3 regions of the Streptomyces sp. NBC_01498 genome follow, and region 1 is predicted to be linked to each of the others. Evidence: riboswitches for the same ligand, from Rfam matches in the RefSeq annotation. Region 1 holds a riboswitch; each other region holds the start of a gene.
What was found. Region 1 has a riboswitch for cobalamin ahead of metE (5-methyltetrahydropteroyltriglutamate--homocysteine S-methyltransferase). Riboswitches for the same ligand answer to the same signal wherever they lie in the genome.
Positions count from the first base shown of each region.

Region 2: another riboswitch for cobalamin. It lies ahead of OG875_RS24825 (cobalamin biosynthesis protein); the one in region 1 lies ahead of metE (5-methyltetrahydropteroyltriglutamate--homocysteine S-methyltransferase).
Region 3: another riboswitch for cobalamin. It lies ahead of OG875_RS08975 (ribonucleoside-diphosphate reductase subunit alpha); the one in region 1 lies ahead of metE (5-methyltetrahydropteroyltriglutamate--homocysteine S-methyltransferase).

Region 1 is NZ_CP109598.1:3,095,481-3,100,994, forward strand. Features, by position in the region: gene OG875_RS13075 (bifunctional 3'-5' exonuclease/DNA polymerase) at 1-252, shown strand, start outside; gene OG875_RS13080 (VOC family protein) at 576-959, shown strand; gene OG875_RS13085 (glycoside hydrolase family 3 protein) at 1,109-2,578, opposite strand; gene OG875_RS13090 (hypothetical protein) at 2,613-3,074, shown strand; cobalamin riboswitch at 3,115-3,344, shown strand; gene metE (5-methyltetrahydropteroyltriglutamate--homocysteine S-methyltransferase) at 3,517-5,514, shown strand, end outside.
Region 2 is NZ_CP109598.1:5,829,928-5,835,441, reverse strand. Features, by position in the region: gene OG875_RS24840 (class II aldolase/adducin family protein) at 1-410, opposite strand, end outside; gene OG875_RS24835 (inorganic phosphate transporter) at 738-2,021, shown strand; gene OG875_RS24830 (hypothetical protein) at 2,153-2,419, shown strand; adenosylcobalamin (AdoCbl) riboswitch at 2,649-2,745, shown strand; gene OG875_RS24825 (cobalamin biosynthesis protein) at 2,878-3,888, shown strand; gene OG875_RS24820 (cobyric acid synthase) at 3,885-5,441, shown strand; gene cobN (cobaltochelatase subunit CobN) at 5,438-5,514, shown strand, end outside.
Region 3 is NZ_CP109598.1:2,172,080-2,177,593, forward strand. Features, by position in the region: gene OG875_RS08960 (carbon starvation CstA family protein) at 1-1,028, shown strand, start outside; gene OG875_RS08965 (YbdD/YjiX family protein) at 1,025-1,231, shown strand; gene OG875_RS08970 (GNAT family N-acetyltransferase) at 1,382-1,918, shown strand; adenosylcobalamin-variant (AdoCbl-variant) riboswitch at 2,007-2,106, shown strand; gene OG875_RS08975 (ribonucleoside-diphosphate reductase subunit alpha) at 2,267-4,741, shown strand; gene OG875_RS08980 (ribonucleotide-diphosphate reductase subunit beta) at 4,741-5,514, shown strand, end outside.

The sequences.
Region 1 (5,514 bases):
CAGGGCAGCGCGGCGGACTGGGCGCTGCTGATGCTGGCGGCGCTGCGGGGCGCGCTCGCCGGGATGCGGGCCGAGCTGGTCTTCTTCCAGCACGACGAGGTGATCGTGCACTGCCCGGAGCGGGAGGCGGCGGACGTGGCGGCGGCGATCCGAGAGGCGGGCGAGCTGGCGGGCCGGATCGCGTTCGGCGAGACCCCGGTGCGGTTCCCCTTCACCGTGGCGGTGGTGGAGCGGTACTCGGACGCCAAGTGAGCCGGTCACGCGCACGCCGACCACGAACGAACCGGTCACGAGTCCGTTCACCCGCGTGAACGGACCACACGCGAGAACCGGCCACGCGCCCGGTACGAGCCCGGTACGAGCCCGGTACGAGCCCGGTACGAGCGTACGAACGGCCCACACGCGAGAACCGGCCACCTGAGCCGGTCAGGAGTGAACCGGCCACGCGGGTCGGCCGATTGAGGGTTGGTCCCCGCGCCCGGAACGATTTACGATCCCGGGTGGGCATCGCGCGTCGGTCACCGGCCGGGTGAGGCGTGGAGGTTCCCGTGAGATGCCTCTGGAGGCATTCCACCGTGTCAGTCGAGTTGAATCACACCATCGTTCATTCCCGGGACAACCGGGCCTCCGCCGAGTTTCTGGCGCACATCCTGGATCTGGAAGTCGGCACCGAATGGGGCCCCTTCGTTCCGGTCGACACCGGTAACAGCGTCACCCTCGATTTCGCGACCGCCGCTCCCGAGTCCATCACCCCGCAGCATTACGCGTTCCTGGTACCCGAAGAGGACTTCGACGGGATCTTCGCGCGGATCAAGGACGCGGGGGTCGACTTCTTCGCCGATCCGCACCGGAAGCTCCCCGGCGAGATCAACCACAACCACGGCGGCCGAGGGGTCTACTTCCTCGATCCGTCGGGTCACTACCTGGAAGTGATCACCCAGCCGTACGACACACCGTAGGGCCCGCACCGCAGGACTTCACACCGGCGGGACTGCACACCGCAGGACTGCCCCTCGGCACCGTCGGCACCGTCAGCACCGTCGGAACTCGGAGCAGGGGGCGCCGGAGACCTCAGGGTCTCCGGCGCCCCGCCCGCCCCGCGCGCCTCTCAGCCGCGCCCCGTCAAGAACTCCGCCGCCGCCAGGCCAGAGACCCGGGTCGCGCCATGGGTGATCAGGTGCACGGCGCCGGGCGCAGCGCCGTTCGGTACGCCCATCTCCACCACCACCGCGTCCGGCCGGCTCCCCAGCAGCCGCGCCATCGCCGCCGACATCCAGCCGTGCCGTGCCGCGTCGCGCACCACCACGACCAGCGAGCGCGCCACCGCCGGGTCGAGCACCTTGCGGTCCAGCAGATCGCCGGAGTCGGCCAGATCGGCCTCCGTCAGCCGTACGGAGGTCGTACCGGGCAGCAGGTCGCTCAGCGGGGCCGCCACGCCCCACGGGGTCTGCCCGTCCACGGCCAGGTTCATCGTCGGGGACAGCTCCACGACGTGGGGCGCGCCGACGAGCGGCAGCACGGTCTCCCCGGCCCGCCCGCTCACCACGCGCAGCGCGCGCCGGGCGGCCACCAGCCCGATGTCGGACGCGACCGCGTCGGCGGTCACGGCGCGCGTACGGCTGCCGGACCAGGCGGCGAACTCGCCGACCCGCGCCGCTGCCTCCCCGAGCCGCGCCTCGGACAGCGTCCCGTCCAGTACGGCCCCCACCAGCGCACCGGTGAGCTGGTCGAACGTGGCCTCGCCCGCGTGCTCGCCGCCGACGCACACCGCGTCCGCCCCGCCGGTGACGGCCCGTACGGTGGCGCCGTCGATGCCGTAACGGTCGGTGACCGCGCGCATCTCGATGCCGTCGGTCACCACCAGCCCGTCGAAGCCCAGCTCACCGCGGAGCAGGTCCACGAGGATGCGGGGGCTGAGGGTGGCGGGCAGTTCGGGGTCGTACGCGGAGGCGAGCAGGTGCGCGGTCATCACCACGCGTACGCCCGCCTCCATCGCCGCGACGAACGGCGGCAGCGCGACGGCGGCGATCTCCTCCGCGCTCGCCGAGACGCGCGGCAGCCCGTGGTGGGAGTCGACCGAGGTGTCGCCGTGGCCGGGGAAGTGCTTGGCGCAGGCGGCGACGCCCGCCGACTGGAGCCCGCGCACCCAGGCGGCGGTGTGCCGGGCGACGACGTCCGTACGGGCGCCGAAGGAACGGGCGCCGATCACCGGGTTGAGGGGGTTGGAGTTGACGTCGGCGCTGGGCGCGTAGTTGAGGGAGATCCCGGCGGCGTGGAGTTCACGCCCGATGTCACGGGCGACGGATTCGGTCAGCTCCACGTCGTCCACGGCGCCGAGGGCGAGATTGCCCGGCCGGGAGGCGCCCGTCCAGGCTTCGAGCCGGGTCACGTCGCCGGCTTCCTCGTCGATGGCGATGACGAGGTCGCGGTTCTCGGCCCGCAGTTCGGCGGTGAGGCGGGCGACCTGTTCGGGGTCGACGATGTTCCGGCCGAAGAGGACGACGGAGGTGAGGCCGTCGGCGATGGCCCGGCGGACCCAGTCGGGCACGGTCGTGCCCACGAATCCGGGCTGGAGCACGGCCCCCGCGAGACGCGTGAGCTGCCGATGGCGAGTGCTCGCGGGACTGCTCACGGGACTGCTCACGGGACTGCTCACGAGATTGCCCACGGGCCCGGCCCCGCCGCCCCCGCCCCCACCGCCGGTAGTCGAGCTGCTCGCCGATCCGCCCGTCGGCCCGCTCGACCGACTACTCGTCGCGCCGCCGGTCGTTGCGCTGCTCGTCGCCGCGCTGCTCGTCGTCGCACTGCTGGTCACGCTGCTCGTCGCCGCGCTGCTCGTCGTCGCACTGCTGGTCACGCTGCTCGTCGCCTCGCTCGTCAGGCTGCTCGTGCGGCTGCTCGGCTCCATGCGGTTCCTCCGAAGGCGCATCGCTCGGCGGCCGGCCGGGAACCGCTCGGGGACTTGGTACAGGCCAATCGGATGTTGGCTTAGACCAATAGGGGTGTCAAGGAGGTATCGGACTCTCGCGCTGTACGAACTCGACCAGGAAGCTGGCGGTTTGAACCGTCCATGAATGTCTCGTGACGGTTCGAGGGAGCCGGCGGGCAACCGCTAGGCTGGTTGGCGCAGCTGGTTCGTCCCCGTCCTTCCGGGCGGGTACGTCGTAAGAGGGAACCCGGTGGGAATCCGGGACTGCCCCGCAGCGGTGAGTGGGAACGACCGCCGTCATGAGCACTGGGTCCGGCCGGACCTGGGAAGCGACGGCCAGTAGGTGCCCCGTACGCGACACGCGATACGGGACGTGCCCGCGAGTCCGAAGACCTGCCCGTTGCCCGCGCGCGACCGATCGCGCGCGGAGATCCCGGTGACCTCGTGGGCGGGTCGGCGTACATATCGGTCGGGCGTTCGTACCTACGCGTACGGAACGGGCCCGTCCGGTTCTGTACCCCTTCGTGTCTCCGATCCGTCGCCCGTCGCGCCGGGATCGCAGAGGACCACTCGCGAAGGAGAGTTCCGTGACAGACGAGTCAACGACCGCGGCGGCACGCGCCACCGTGTACGGCTACCCCCGCCAGGGTGCCGGCCGCGAACTGAAGAAGGCCGTCGAGCGCTACTGGAAGGGCGCCATGAGCGCCGCCACCCTGCGGGAGACCGCCGCCGGGCTGCGCAGGGCGAACTGGGAGCAGCTCACCGCCGACGGCGTCCACGAGGTGCCGACCGGCGACTTCTCGTACTACGACCACGTCCTGGACACCAGCGTGATGGTCGGCGCGATCCCGGAACGGCACCGCGCGGCGACCACGGCCGACACGCGGAAAAGCACGCGGGAAGATGCGCGGGAAGGCACGCGGGAAGGCGCCGGGGACGACACCGGGAAGGACACCCGGGACGCCGCGCTGGAGGGCTACTTCGCGATGGCGCGCGGCACCCGTGACGTGGCGCCGCTGGAGATGACCAAGTGGTTCGACACGAACTACCACTACCTGGTCCCCGAGCTCGGCCCCGACACCGTCTTCACCGCCGACTCCACCCGGCAGGTCGCCGAGCTGACGGAGGCCCTCGCCCTCGGCCTCACCGCCCGGCCCGTACTGCTCGGCCCCGTCACCTACCTGCTGCTGGCCAAGCCCGCCCCCGGCGTCGCCGAGGGCTTCGAACCGCTGACCCTCCTCGACCGGCTCCTCCCGGTGTACGCGGAGATCCTCGCCGATCTGCGCGCGGCGGGCGCCGACTGGGTACAGCTCGACGAGCCCGCCCTCGTGCAGGACCGCACCCCGGCGGAACTGGCCGCCGCCGCCCGCGCCTACCACGACCTGGGCGGCGCCACCGACCGGCCGAAACTGCTGGTGGCCTCCTACTTCGACCGCCTCGGCGACGCCCTTCCGGTGCTCGCCAAATCCCCCGTCGAGGGCCTGGCTCTTGACTTCACCGGCCCGGCCGCCGCCAACCTCGACGGTCTCGCGGCGGTCGGCGGAGTGCCCGGCAAGCGGCTGGTCGCCGGTGTGGTCGACGGCCGCAACATCTGGATCAACGACCTGACGAAGTCCCTCGCCACCCTCGGCACGCTGCTGGGCCTCGCCGGCCACGTCGATGTCGCCCCGTCCTGCTCCCTGCTGCACGTCCCCATCGACGCGGGCGCAGAGCGGGACATCGACCCGGAGATCGCCCGCTGGCTCGCCTTCGCCCGCCAGAAGAGCACCGAGGTCGCCACCCTGGCCCGTGCCCTGGCCGGGGGCACCGGCGCGATCGCCGCCGAACTGGCCGCCAACCGCGCCGCTCTCGCGTCTCGCGCGAACTCCCCCCTGACCCGCGACCCGGCCGTGCGCGCCCGCGCGGCGGCCGTCACCGACGCGGACGCGCGCCGTTCGCAGCCGTACGAGGAACGGACCGCCGCCCAGCGGGCGCATCTGGGGCTGCCGCCGCTGCCCACGACCACCATCGGGTCCTTCCCGCAGACCACGGAGCTGCGCACCGCCCGCGCGGACCTGCGCGCCGGGCGGATCGGCACCGCCGCGTACGAGGACCGGATCAAGGAGGAGATCCGCGACGTCGTCTCGTTCCAGGAGAAGGCCGGCCTCGACGTCCTGGTGCACGGCGAACCCGAACGCAACGACATGGTCCAGTACTTCGCCGAGCAGCTGAACGGGTACGTCGCCACGCGGCACGGCTGGGTGCAGTCGTACGGAACCCGTTACGTACGTCCCCCGGTCCTCGCCGGGGACATCTCGCGCCCGGAGCCGATGACGGTGCGCTGGACGTCGTACGCGCAGTCGCTCACCGACCGCCCCGTCAAGGGGATGCTCACCGGGCCCGTCACGATGCTCGCCTGGTCCTTCGTCCGGGACGACCAGCCGCTCGGCGACACCGCCCGCCAGGTGGCGCTCGCGCTGCGCGACGAGGTGGACGACCTGGAGGGCGCGGGTACGTCCGTGATCCAGGTGGACGAACCGGCGCTGCGTGAGACGCTCCCGCTGCGCGCGGACGGCCGCGCCGCGTATCTGGCGTGGGCGACCGAG
Region 2 (5,514 bases), 2.7 Mb from region 1:
ACCCGTACCGGTCCGCCGAAGTCGGCCGCCATGTAGTGGATCAGCGGGAGTTCGGACACGAGGGTGGAGACGGCGGTGGCGTGCACGGCGTGGGTGTGGACCACGGCGCGGGCGTCGGTGGTGCGGTAGAGCGCCAGGTGCATCGGCAGTTCGCTGGTGGGTTTCAGGCGGCCGAGGACCTGTCGGCCGTCGAGTCCGACGGCGACGGTGTCCTCCGGCGTCAGCCGGTCGTACGGGACTCCGCTCGGGGTGACGAGGACCAGGTCGCCGACGCGTACGGAGACATTGCCGGAGGTGCCGACGACCAGCCCGTCGGCGGCGCTGCGGCGGGCGGTGGCGACGAGGTCGCGCCATGCCTGTTCGATCGCGTGCGGGTGCGCGGGGTCGGGTTCGTGTCCGGTTTCCGTCATGCCGCGATCCTGCCAGGTGACCCAAGGGGCGTCCGGTGGGCCACGGTTGGGTGAAATCCCACAGGGCCGGGCGCGCCGGCGGCCGACCCGGCGGAGGCACCGTGCGGTGTCCGGACGCGGGGGCGGAACGGGGCGGAGGCCGGGCGCCGCACGGGCTGAGCGGAATCCGGCGGTGCCTCCCGAAGCCGGTGTGCCGAACACCTCGCGGGGGCGGGACGATCCCCCTCGGAGGAGAGTCACCGCAAAGCCCGCCCCAGTTCATCTTCCGTTCACTCAACATCCCTACGTTCCTGAACGGCCAATGACGTCAAGAGAATGCCTGGGTAAATGGAACACATCACGCTGCTACTCGCGATCGTGATCGTGACGGCTCTCGTGTTCGATTTCACGAACGGTTTCCACGACACCGCCAACGCGATGGCGACGACCATCTCGACCGGCGCCCTGAAACCCAAGACCGCGGTGGCGATGTCCGCCGTGCTCAATCTCGTCGGCGCGTTCCTGTCGGTCGAGGTCGCCAAGACCATCTCCGGCGGGCTCATCAACGAACAGGGCATCAGAACCGAAGTGATCTTCGCGGCGCTCGTCGGCGCCATCCTGTGGAATCTGTTCACCTGGCTGCTCGGACTGCCGTCCAGCTCCTCCCACGCTCTCTTCGGCGGTCTCATCGGCGCCACGCTGATGTCCGTCGGCCCCTCGGGTGTCGACGGCGGCGTCGTGGTGACCAAGGTCCTGCTCCCGGCGCTCGCCGCCCCGCTGGTGGCCGGTCTGGCCGCGATGCTCGCCACCCGGCTGACGTACCGCATCGGCCGCGGCACGGACGAGAAGGACACGGCGAAGGGTTACCGGGCCGGCCAGATCGCGTCCGCCGGTCTCGTCTCCCTCGCGCACGGCACCAACGACGCGCAGAAGACGATGGGTGTCATCACCCTGGCCCTGGTCACCGGCGGTGTTCTCGCGCCCGGTTCCAACCCGCCGATGTGGGTCATCGTCTCCGCCGGTGTCGCGATCGCCCTCGGCACCTACCTCGGCGGCTGGCGCATCATCCGCACCATGGGCAAGGGGCTGACGGACCTCCGGCCGCAGCAGGGCTTCGCCGCCCAGACCAGCGCGGCGACCGTCATCCTGGCCTCGTCCCACCTGGGCTTCTCGCTCTCCACCACGCAGTCGTGCTCCGGAGCCGTGATGGGCGCCGGGCTCGGCCGCAAGGGCGGGGTGGTCCGCTGGTCGACCGCGACCCGGATGTTCATCGCCTGGGGGCTGACCCTGCCGGCCGCCGGTCTGGTCGCGGCGGGTGCCGAGTTCCTGACCGGTCAGGGCCCGTGGGGCATCGCGGTCACCGCCGCGCTGCTCGTCGCGCTGTCGGCGGTCATCTGGTTCGCCTCGCGCCGCCAGCCCGTCGACCACACCAATGTCAACGAGACGGACGGGGCCGCCGGGGCGGACGAGCCGATGGGTGTCGTGACCGCCGCCGTCGCGGCCGTCTCCCCGCCGCCCGTGGGCGGTCCGGCGTCGGACCTCCTCGCCGCCACCATTCCGGCACCGGTACCCGCACCGGCGGGTGCGGAGGCCGGGGACCCCGCCGAACCGGCGCGGCCCGCGGCGGTCTGACCCCGGCACCCGCCCGGCACCGGCCGCCGCCCACCGGACCACACCTGCCGGACGACATCCGCTCCGGTACCGACGGCCCGACATCGACGGCCGGACATCGACGGCCCGACGAAGCGAAGGACACTTTCCGTATGAACATCGACTGGGCGGCGCTCGGCTCCGTCTTCGGCGTCAGTCTTGTGACCACCGTCGCGCTGGTGGGCCTGTTCACCCTCGGCATCGTGGGGCTCTCCAAGGGCGCCTCCGCCGCGCGGGGCCCGGCGTCGGCGGCCACCGCCACGGGGTCCGGCTCCGGTTCCGTTTCCGGTTCCGTGACCCTGGCGCGCACCGGCGCGTACGTCTGCTTCGCCCTGTGCCTGGCGGCCGTGTCGTACGGGATCTACGTGATCGTCGCCTGACACGGCGGGCGTACGCGTACGCGGAACGCACACGAGGGAGGGGACGGCCCGTACGGGTCGTCCCCTCCCTCGTCGCTGTTCTCCCCTCTCCCCTTGTTCCCTGGCTGTCCCCTGACTGTCCCCTGACGGGTCGTGCCCTCTCGTGTGGGCCTCAGCACACCGCCCCGTCGCAGGTCACAGCCTGGTTGACGGGGGTTCCCACGCGTGGTGGACTGCCGAGGCCACTACGGCGACAGCGAGAGGAAGCCCGGTGCGAATCCGGCGCGGTCCCGCCACTGTGACGGGAGACAGCCATGTCTCCCGGAGTCAGGAACTCTCGTCGCCGCATCACGTCGAACCGGGGCGCGGACCCTGAGTGAGGACATATCGCCATGCCCGGCCGCGGTTCAACTGTCCTGTCCAGAGCGGTGAGTACGAGACCTCCGCGCGTGTGCCGAGGCGTGTCGGCGGGCTGAGCGATGCGTGCCGAGCACACGGCGGGCCGTCGACGACCGGCCCCGGGAAGCGTTTTCGCGTACGGCGCCGCCGCCGGTCTGCTCGCCGACCGGCTTCTCGGCGATCCCCGGCGCGGCCATCCGGTCGCCGCCTTCGGGCGGGTCGCGGGCGCCGTCGAGCGCCGACTGTGGCACGACCACCGGGGCTGGGGCGCGCTCCACACCGTGGTGTGCGCCGGGGGTACGGCCGGGGTGGCCGCGCTCGTGGCGCGCGGCCTGCGGGGCCGTACCGGCGCGTCCGTGGCCCTGACCGCCGCCGTCACCTGGACCGTGCTGGGCGGTACGTCGCTGGGGCGCGAGGCGCGCGCCGTCGGCGGGGCGCTCGCGGCCGGGGACACCGGGGCCGCGCGGAAGCGGCTGCCGCACCTGTGCGGGCGGGACCCGGAGGCCCTGGACGAGGGGCAGATCGCACGCGCCGTCGTGGAGTCCGTCGCCGAGAACACCTCGGACGCCGTCGTGGGGGCCCTGGTGTGGGGCGCGTTCGGCGGGGTGCCGGGGTTGGCCGCGTTCCGCGCCGTCAACACCCTGGACGCCATGGTGGGGCACCGGTCGCCGCGCCATCTGCGGTTCGGCTGGGCCTCGGCACGGCTGGACGACGTGGCCGGCTGGCCCGGCGCCCGGCTGACGGCGCTGCTGGCGGCCGTGGCGGGCGGGGCGCCCGCGCGGACACTGCGGGTGCTGCGCCGGGACGCGGGCCGCCATCCGAGCCCCAACGCGGGCCCCGTGGAGGCGTCGTTCGCGGGCGCGCTGGGCGTACGGCTCGGCGGCACCCTCGCGTACGGCGGACGGGTCGAGCACCGGCCGGTGCTCAATGGCGGCGGGCGGCCGGTGGAGGTCGCCGACATCGAACGGGCGGTACGGCTGTCGCACCGGGTCGGTGTGCTGGCCCTCGCGGTCTGTGCCGCCGGACGGCTGCTGGCCGGAGCGGCCGGACGCGGCCTCCGCGGCAACCTCCTCAAGAGGAGGGCCCGATGAGCGGGCGGCGCGGCGGTGGGCTGCTCGTCGCGGGCACCACGTCCGACGCCGGGAAGAGCGTCGTCACGGCGGGCATCTGCCGCTGGCTGGTGCGCCGGGGCGTGAAGGTGGCGCCCTTCAAGGGGCAGAACATGTCGCTGAACTCGTTCGTGACGCGCGAGGGCGCCGAGATCGGCCGGGCGCAGGCGATGCAGGCCCAGGCGGCCCGGGTGGAGCCGACGGCGCTGATGAACCCCGTCCTGCTCAAACCGGGCGGCGACCGCAGCAGTCAGGTCGTCCTGCTGGGACGGCCGGTGGGTGAACTGAGCGCGCGCGGCTACCACGGTGACGGCTCCGGTCCCGGCCGCCAGGAGACCCTGCTGGGCACCGTCGTGGACTGTCTGGAGGAGTTGCTGAGCACGTACGACGCGGTGATCTGCGAGGGCGCCGGAAGCCCGGCGGAGATCAATCTGCGGCGTACCGACATCGTCAACATGGGCGTGGCGCGGGCGGCGCGGCTGCCGGTCGTGGTGGTCGGCGACATCGACCGGGGCGGTGTCTTCGCGTCGTTCTTCGGAACGACGGCGCTGCTGAGCGCCGAGGACCAGGCCCTGGTCGCGGGGTATCTCGTCAACAAGTTCCGGGGCGACGTGTCGTTGCTGGAGCCGGGCCTGGAGATGCTGCGCGGGCTGACCGGCCGCGCCACGTACGGTGTGCTGCCCTTCCGCCACGGACTGGGCATCGACGAGGAGGACGGGCTGCGGGTCTCGCTGCGCGGCGCCGTACGGGAGTCGGCGGTGACTCCTCCGTACGGAGAGGAGGTCCTGCGGGTCGCCGTCTGCGCGGTGCCGCTGATGTCCAACTTCACCGATGTGGACGCGCTGGCGGCCGAACCGGGCGTCGTGGTGCGGTTCGTGGACCGCCCGGACGAGATCACGGACGCGGACCTGGTAATCGTGCCCGGCACGCGCGGCACGGTGCGTGCCCTGGCCTGGCTGCGTGAGCGCGGTCTCGCCGGCGCGCTGCTGCGGCGCGCCGCCGAACACCGCCCCGTCCTCGGCATCTGCGGCGGCTACCAGCTCCTCGGCGAGCACATCGACGACACCGTCGAGTCCCGCGCGGGCTCGGTGGCCGGGCTCGGACTGCTGCCCGTACGCGTCGAGTTCGCCCGGGGGAAGACCCTGGGGCGGCCCGTCGGCGAAGCGCTGGGCGAACGCGTCGAGGGGTACGAGATCCACCACGGCGTCGCCTCCGTGGAAGGCGGCGACCCGTTCCTCGTCGACAGCGCCGGGCGTCGCCTCGACGGCTGCCGCTCGGGCCAGGTGTGGGGCACCCACTGGCACGGCTCGCTGGAGAGCGACGGCTTCCGCCGCGCCTTCCTCACCGAGGTGGCCTCGGCGGCCGGGCGCCGTTTCGTCCCCGCCCCGGACACCTCGTTCGCCGCCCTGCGCGAGGAGCAGCTCGACCTCCTCGGCGATCTGATCGAAGAACACGCGGACACGGACGCGCTGCTGCGGCTGATCGAGTCGGGCGCCCCGTCAGGACTTCCCTTCGTCGCACCTGGAGCGCCATGAACACGGCAAGCACGGTCCTGTTGTTGTCCACCGCGGACACCGATCTGCTGGCGGCGCGCGCCTCCGGGGCGCC
Region 3 (5,514 bases), 920 kb from region 1:
TCATGGCGATGATCACGGCGTGCGTCATCGACCCGGGGCTGTACTTCGCGGTCAACTCCCCCGCCGGAGTCATCGGCGGCACGGTCGAGTCCGCCTCCCAGGCCGTCGCGAATCTCGGCTTCACGATCTCGCCGGACCAGCTCGCCCGGGCGGCCAAGGACGTCGAGGAGTCGAGCCTGCTCTCCCGTACGGGCGGCGCGCCGACCTTCGCGCTCGGGATGTCGGACATCTTCTCGTCGGTGATCGGCGGCGCGGGGATGAAGGCGTTCTGGTACCACTTCGCGATCATGTTCGAGGCGCTGTTCATCCTGACGACGGTGGACGCGGGCACGCGGGTGGGGCGCTTCATGCTCCAGGACATGCTCGGCAACGTGTACAAGCCGATGCGCCAGGTCAGCTGGAAGCCCGGCGTCTGGTTCGCCAGCGCCGTGGTGGTCGGCGCGTGGGGCTACTTCCTCTGGGTCGGGGTGCACGACCCGCTGGGCGGCATCAACCAGCTCTTCCCGCTGTTCGGCATCGCGAACCAGCTGCTGGCGGCGGTGGCGCTGGCCGTCTGTACGACGCTGCTGGTGAAGTCGGGACGGCTGAAATGGGCCTGGGTGACGGCGGTCCCGCTCGCCTGGGACGCGGCGGTCACGCTCACCGCGAGCTGGCAGAAAATCTTCTCCGACGATCCGAAGGTCGGCTTCTTCACCCAGCGCGACGTGTACCTGACGGGCATCGAGAACGGCGAGGTGATCCCGCCCGCCAAGACGATGGACGACATGCACACGGTCGTCACCAACTCCACGGTGGACGGCGTCCTCTGCGCGCTCTTCGCGATCCTGATCATCGTCGTGATCGCGGACGCGGGCCGGGTCTGCTACCGGGCGATCCGCCACCCCGAGAGCGTGAAGCTCTCGGAGACGCCGTACGTGAAGTCCGAACTGGTCGCGCCGGCGGGCATGTTCGCGACCCCGGAGGAGAAGGCGGAACTGGCGGCGGCGGAGGCCCGCACGAAGGCACCCAGCGGGGCGGGCGCGTCATGACGCCGGCGGCGAAGGTACGCCACGCGGTGGGCCGGGTCCGCTGGTACGTACGGGAGCTGACGGGCGAGTCCGCGTACGACCACTACGTGGCGCACACCCGCGCCTGTGACCCCACGGCGGAGCCGATGACCCGGCGCGCCTTCGAACGGAGCCGCACGGACGCCCGGGAGGCGGACCCGAGGGAAGGGTTCCGCTGCTGCTGAGCGAGCCGGTGAGGGGCCGCCGTCTCCCGACGAGGGGACGGCGGCCCTTCGCCGTTGATCGCCGCGCACCATGCAGCCGTGCAAGGTGCTTCCGACGACAGCGGCGACCTCCGACAACGCCCCTCTCGTCCCGTGTCGCACACTGCTGTCATGAAACAGGTGATACAGCCGGAGACCGGCTTTCTGATACGGGCGGCCGAGGCCGCCGAGCATGGCCTTCTCGGGGAGATCACCGCGCGGGCCTATCTGGACGACGGGCTGCTGGACTTCGGGGAGGACGACCCGTATCTGGCGAGCCTGCGGGACGTCGCCGCGCGCGCCGCCGGGGCCGAGGTGCTCGTGGCCGCCGGGGCGGACGGGGAAGTGCTCGGCGGGGTGACGTACGCCGCCGGCGGGACCGCGTGGGCCAATGTGGCCGGGGCGGGCGAGGCCGAGTTCCGCATGCTGGCCGTGGCGTCCGCCGCCCGGGGCCGGGGTGTCGGCAAGGCGCTGGTGCTGGCCTGTGTGGAGCGCGCGCGGGCCACCGAGGGGTGTGTACGGGTGCGGCTGTCGACCCACGAGAAGATGCGGGCCGCCCACCGGATCTACGAGCGGCTGGGCTTCGTACGGACCCCGGAACGGGACTGGGCACCGTACGAGGAGCTCGCGCCGCTGCTCACCTACCGCCTGGAAATCCAAGGCCCGTAGGGGCTCTTTCCGGGCAAGGCGAAACACCTCTGACACAACATGTGGGGGGTGCCGCTCCCCACGGGCCCCACATGTATGCTCAAGTCTGCTGTCGCCGCAGGAGAATCCGGTGCAAATCCGGAACTGTCCCGCAACGGTGTGCTGTGGTGCGCTTTGCCGCGCCCGCGAGTCCGAGCACCTGCCGACGGCGCATCCGGTTCGACCGAGCCGGGTGCCGAGACGTCCGGGCCTCGAGGTTGGGCCGGTGACGCCGCGCCGCGCGCTGCCCGCATCCGGGACGGCGTACGCGGGCGCGCGCCGCCGTGCCCCTTCTCTCCTGACCCAGAGCCGAGCGAGGGAGAGCACCACGTGACCATCGCGCCAGCCGATCCGGCTTCAGCGATCGCCGACCGGGGACAGGAAGAGCGGGGACAGGAAGAGCGGGTCCAGGCAGAGCGGGAACGGGACCAGCCGGGACGGGGCACCGCCGCTGCGTCCGGCGGGGCGGCCCACGAGACCGCCGACGCGCCCGGCACGGGCCTGCTGCGGACCCTCACCGGCCTCACCGCCGACCTGCCCGACACCGACCCCGGCAAGGTCGCCGCCGCCGCTCTCCGGGGTCGTAACGCCGCCTCCGACGAGGCCGAGCTGCGGCAGCTCGCCACCGAGGCCGCCGCCGGGCTGATCTCCGAGGACCCCGCTTACTCCCGCCTCGCCGCCCGTCTCCTCACCCGCACCATCGCGGACGAGGCCGCCGGCCAGGGCGCCGTGTCGTTCTCGTCCTCGATCGCCGTGGGCCACGCGGAGGGCCTGATCGCCGACCGTACGGCCGCGTTCGTCACACGCCACGCCGCCCGCCTCGACGCGCTGATCGACCCCGCCGCCGACGACCGCTTCGGCTACTTCGGCCTGCGCACGCTGTTCAGCCGCTATCTGCTGCGGCACCCGATCACCCGCGATGTCATCGAGACGCCGCAGTACTTCATGCTGCGTGTCGCCTCCGGGCTGGCCAAGGACGACTCCCCGGCCGCCGTGGACGAGGTCGCCGCGCTGTACGGCCTGATGAGCCGGCTCGACTACCTCCCCTCCTCCCCCACCCTCTTCAACTCCGGCACCCGCCATCCCCAGATGTCGTCCTGCTATCTGCTGGACTCCCCGCTGGACGAGCTGGACTCGATCTACGACCGCTACCACCAGGTGGCCCGCCTCTCGAAGCACGCGGGCGGCATCGGCCTCTCGTACTCCCGTATCCGCGCGCGTGGTTCGCTGATCCGGGGCACCAACGGGCACTCCAACGGCATCGTGCCGTTCCTGCGCACGCTGGACTCCTCGGTCGCCGCCGTCAACCAGGGCGGCCGGCGCAAGGGGGCGGCCTGCGTCTATCTGGAGACGTGGCACGCGGACATCGAGGAGTTCCTGGAGCTGCGCGACAACACCGGGGAGGAGGCGCGCCGTACGCACAATCTGAACCTCGCGCACTGGATCCCCGACGAGTTCATGCGCCGGGTCGACACGGACGGCGACTGGTCGCTCTTCTCCCCCTCGGACGTGCCCGAACTGGTCGACCTGTGGGGCGACGACTTCGACGCCGCCTACCGCGCCGCCGAGGCCGCGGGCAAGGCCCGCCGGACCATCGCCGCGCGCGAGCTGTACGGCCGGATGATGCGCACCCTCGCCCAGACCGGCAACGGCTGGATGACCTTCAAGGACGCGTCGAACCGTACGGCGAACCAGACCGCCGAGCCCGGCACCGTCGTGCACTCCTCGAACCTCTGCACCGAGATCCTGGAGGTCACCGACGACGGTGAGACGGCCGTCTGCAACCTCGGCTCGGTCAACGTCGGCGCGTTCGTCACGGAGAGCGGCGAACTGGACTGGGAGCGGCTGGACGACAGCGTCCGCACCGCCGTGACCTTCCTCGACCGGGTCGTGGACATCAACTTCTACCCGACCGAGCAGGCCGGCCGCTCGAACGCCAAGTGGCGCCCCGTGGGCCTCGGCGTGATGGGCCTCCAGGACGTCTTCTTCAAGAAGCGGCTGCCGTTCGACTCCGCCGAGGCCGCCGCGCTCTCCACCCGGATCGCCGAGCGGATCATGCTCGCCGCGTACGAGGCGTCCTGCGACCTCGCCGAGCGCGAGGGCCCGCTGCCCGCCTGGGAGCGGACCCGCGCCGCACGCGGCGTGCTGCACCCGGACCACTACGACGTGACGCCGAACTGGCCGGAGCGGTGGGACGCGCTCAGGGCCCGCGTCGCGACGACCGGCATGCGCAACTCGCTGCTCCTCGCGATCGCGCCGACGGCCACCATCGCCTCGATCGCCGGGGTGTACGAGTGCATCGAGCCGCAGGTGTCCAACCTCTTCAAGCGCGAGACGCTGTCGGGTGAGTTCCTCCAGGTCAACGCCTACCTGGTGGCGGAGCTGAAGAAGCTCGGCGTCTGGGACGCGCAGTCCCGTGAGGCGCTGCGCGAGTCCAACGGCTCGGTGGCGGACTTCAGTTGGATCCCGGCCGACGTGCGGGAGCTGTACCGCACGGCGTGGGAGATCCCGCAGCGCGGCCTGATCGACATGGCGGCGGCGCGTACGCCGTTCCTGGACCAGAGCCAGTCGCTGAACCTGTTCCTGGAGACGCCGACCATCGGGAAGCTCAGCTCGATGTACGCGTACGCCTGGAAGAAGGGGCTGAAGACCACGTACTACCTGCGCTCGCGCCCCGCCACCCGGATCGCCCGCGCGGCGAGGTCCCAGCCGGTGGCCGCCGCCGTGCCCGCGCAGCCGGCGCCGGACGCCGACGCGATCGCCTGCTCCCTGGAAAACCCCGAGTCCTGCGAGGCCTGCCAGTAATGCCGTCCCCTTCCGTGGAAAAGAACCTGCTCGACCCGGGCTTCGAGCTGACGCTGCGGCCCATGCGCTACCCGGACTTCTACGAGCGCTACCGGGACGCGATCAAGAACACCTGGACGGTCGAGGAGGTCGACCTCCACTCCGACGTCACGGACCTCGCGAAGCTCTCCCCGGGCGAGCAGCACATGATCGGCCGGCTGGTCGCGTTCTTCGCGACGGGCGACTCGATCGTCTCGAACAACCTGGTGCTGACGCTCTACAAGCACATCAACTCCCCGGAGGCGCGGCTCTATCTCTCCCGGCAGCTGTTCGAGGAGGCCGTGCACGTCCAGTTCTATCTGACGCTGCTGGACACCTATCTGCCCGATCCGGCGGACCGCGCGGCGGCGTTCGACGCGGTGGAGGAGATCCCGTCGATCCGGGAGAAGGCGCAGTTCTGCTTCCGGTGGATGGACTCGGTCGAGAAGATCGACCGCCTGGAGTCGAAGGCGGACCGGCGCCGGTTCCTGCTGAACCTCATCTGCTTCGCGGCGTGCATCGAGGGCCTCTTCTTCTACGGAGCGTTCGCGTACGTCTACTGGTTCCGCTCGCGCGGCCTGCTGCACGGGCTGGCCACCGGCACCAACTGGGTGTTCCGCGACGAGACGATGCACATGAACTTCGCCTTCGAGGTCGTGGACACCGTCCGTAAGGAGGAGCCCGACCTCTTCGACGACGCGCTCCAGCGGCAGGTCACGGACATGCTGAAGGAGGCCGTCGAGGCGGAGCTGCAA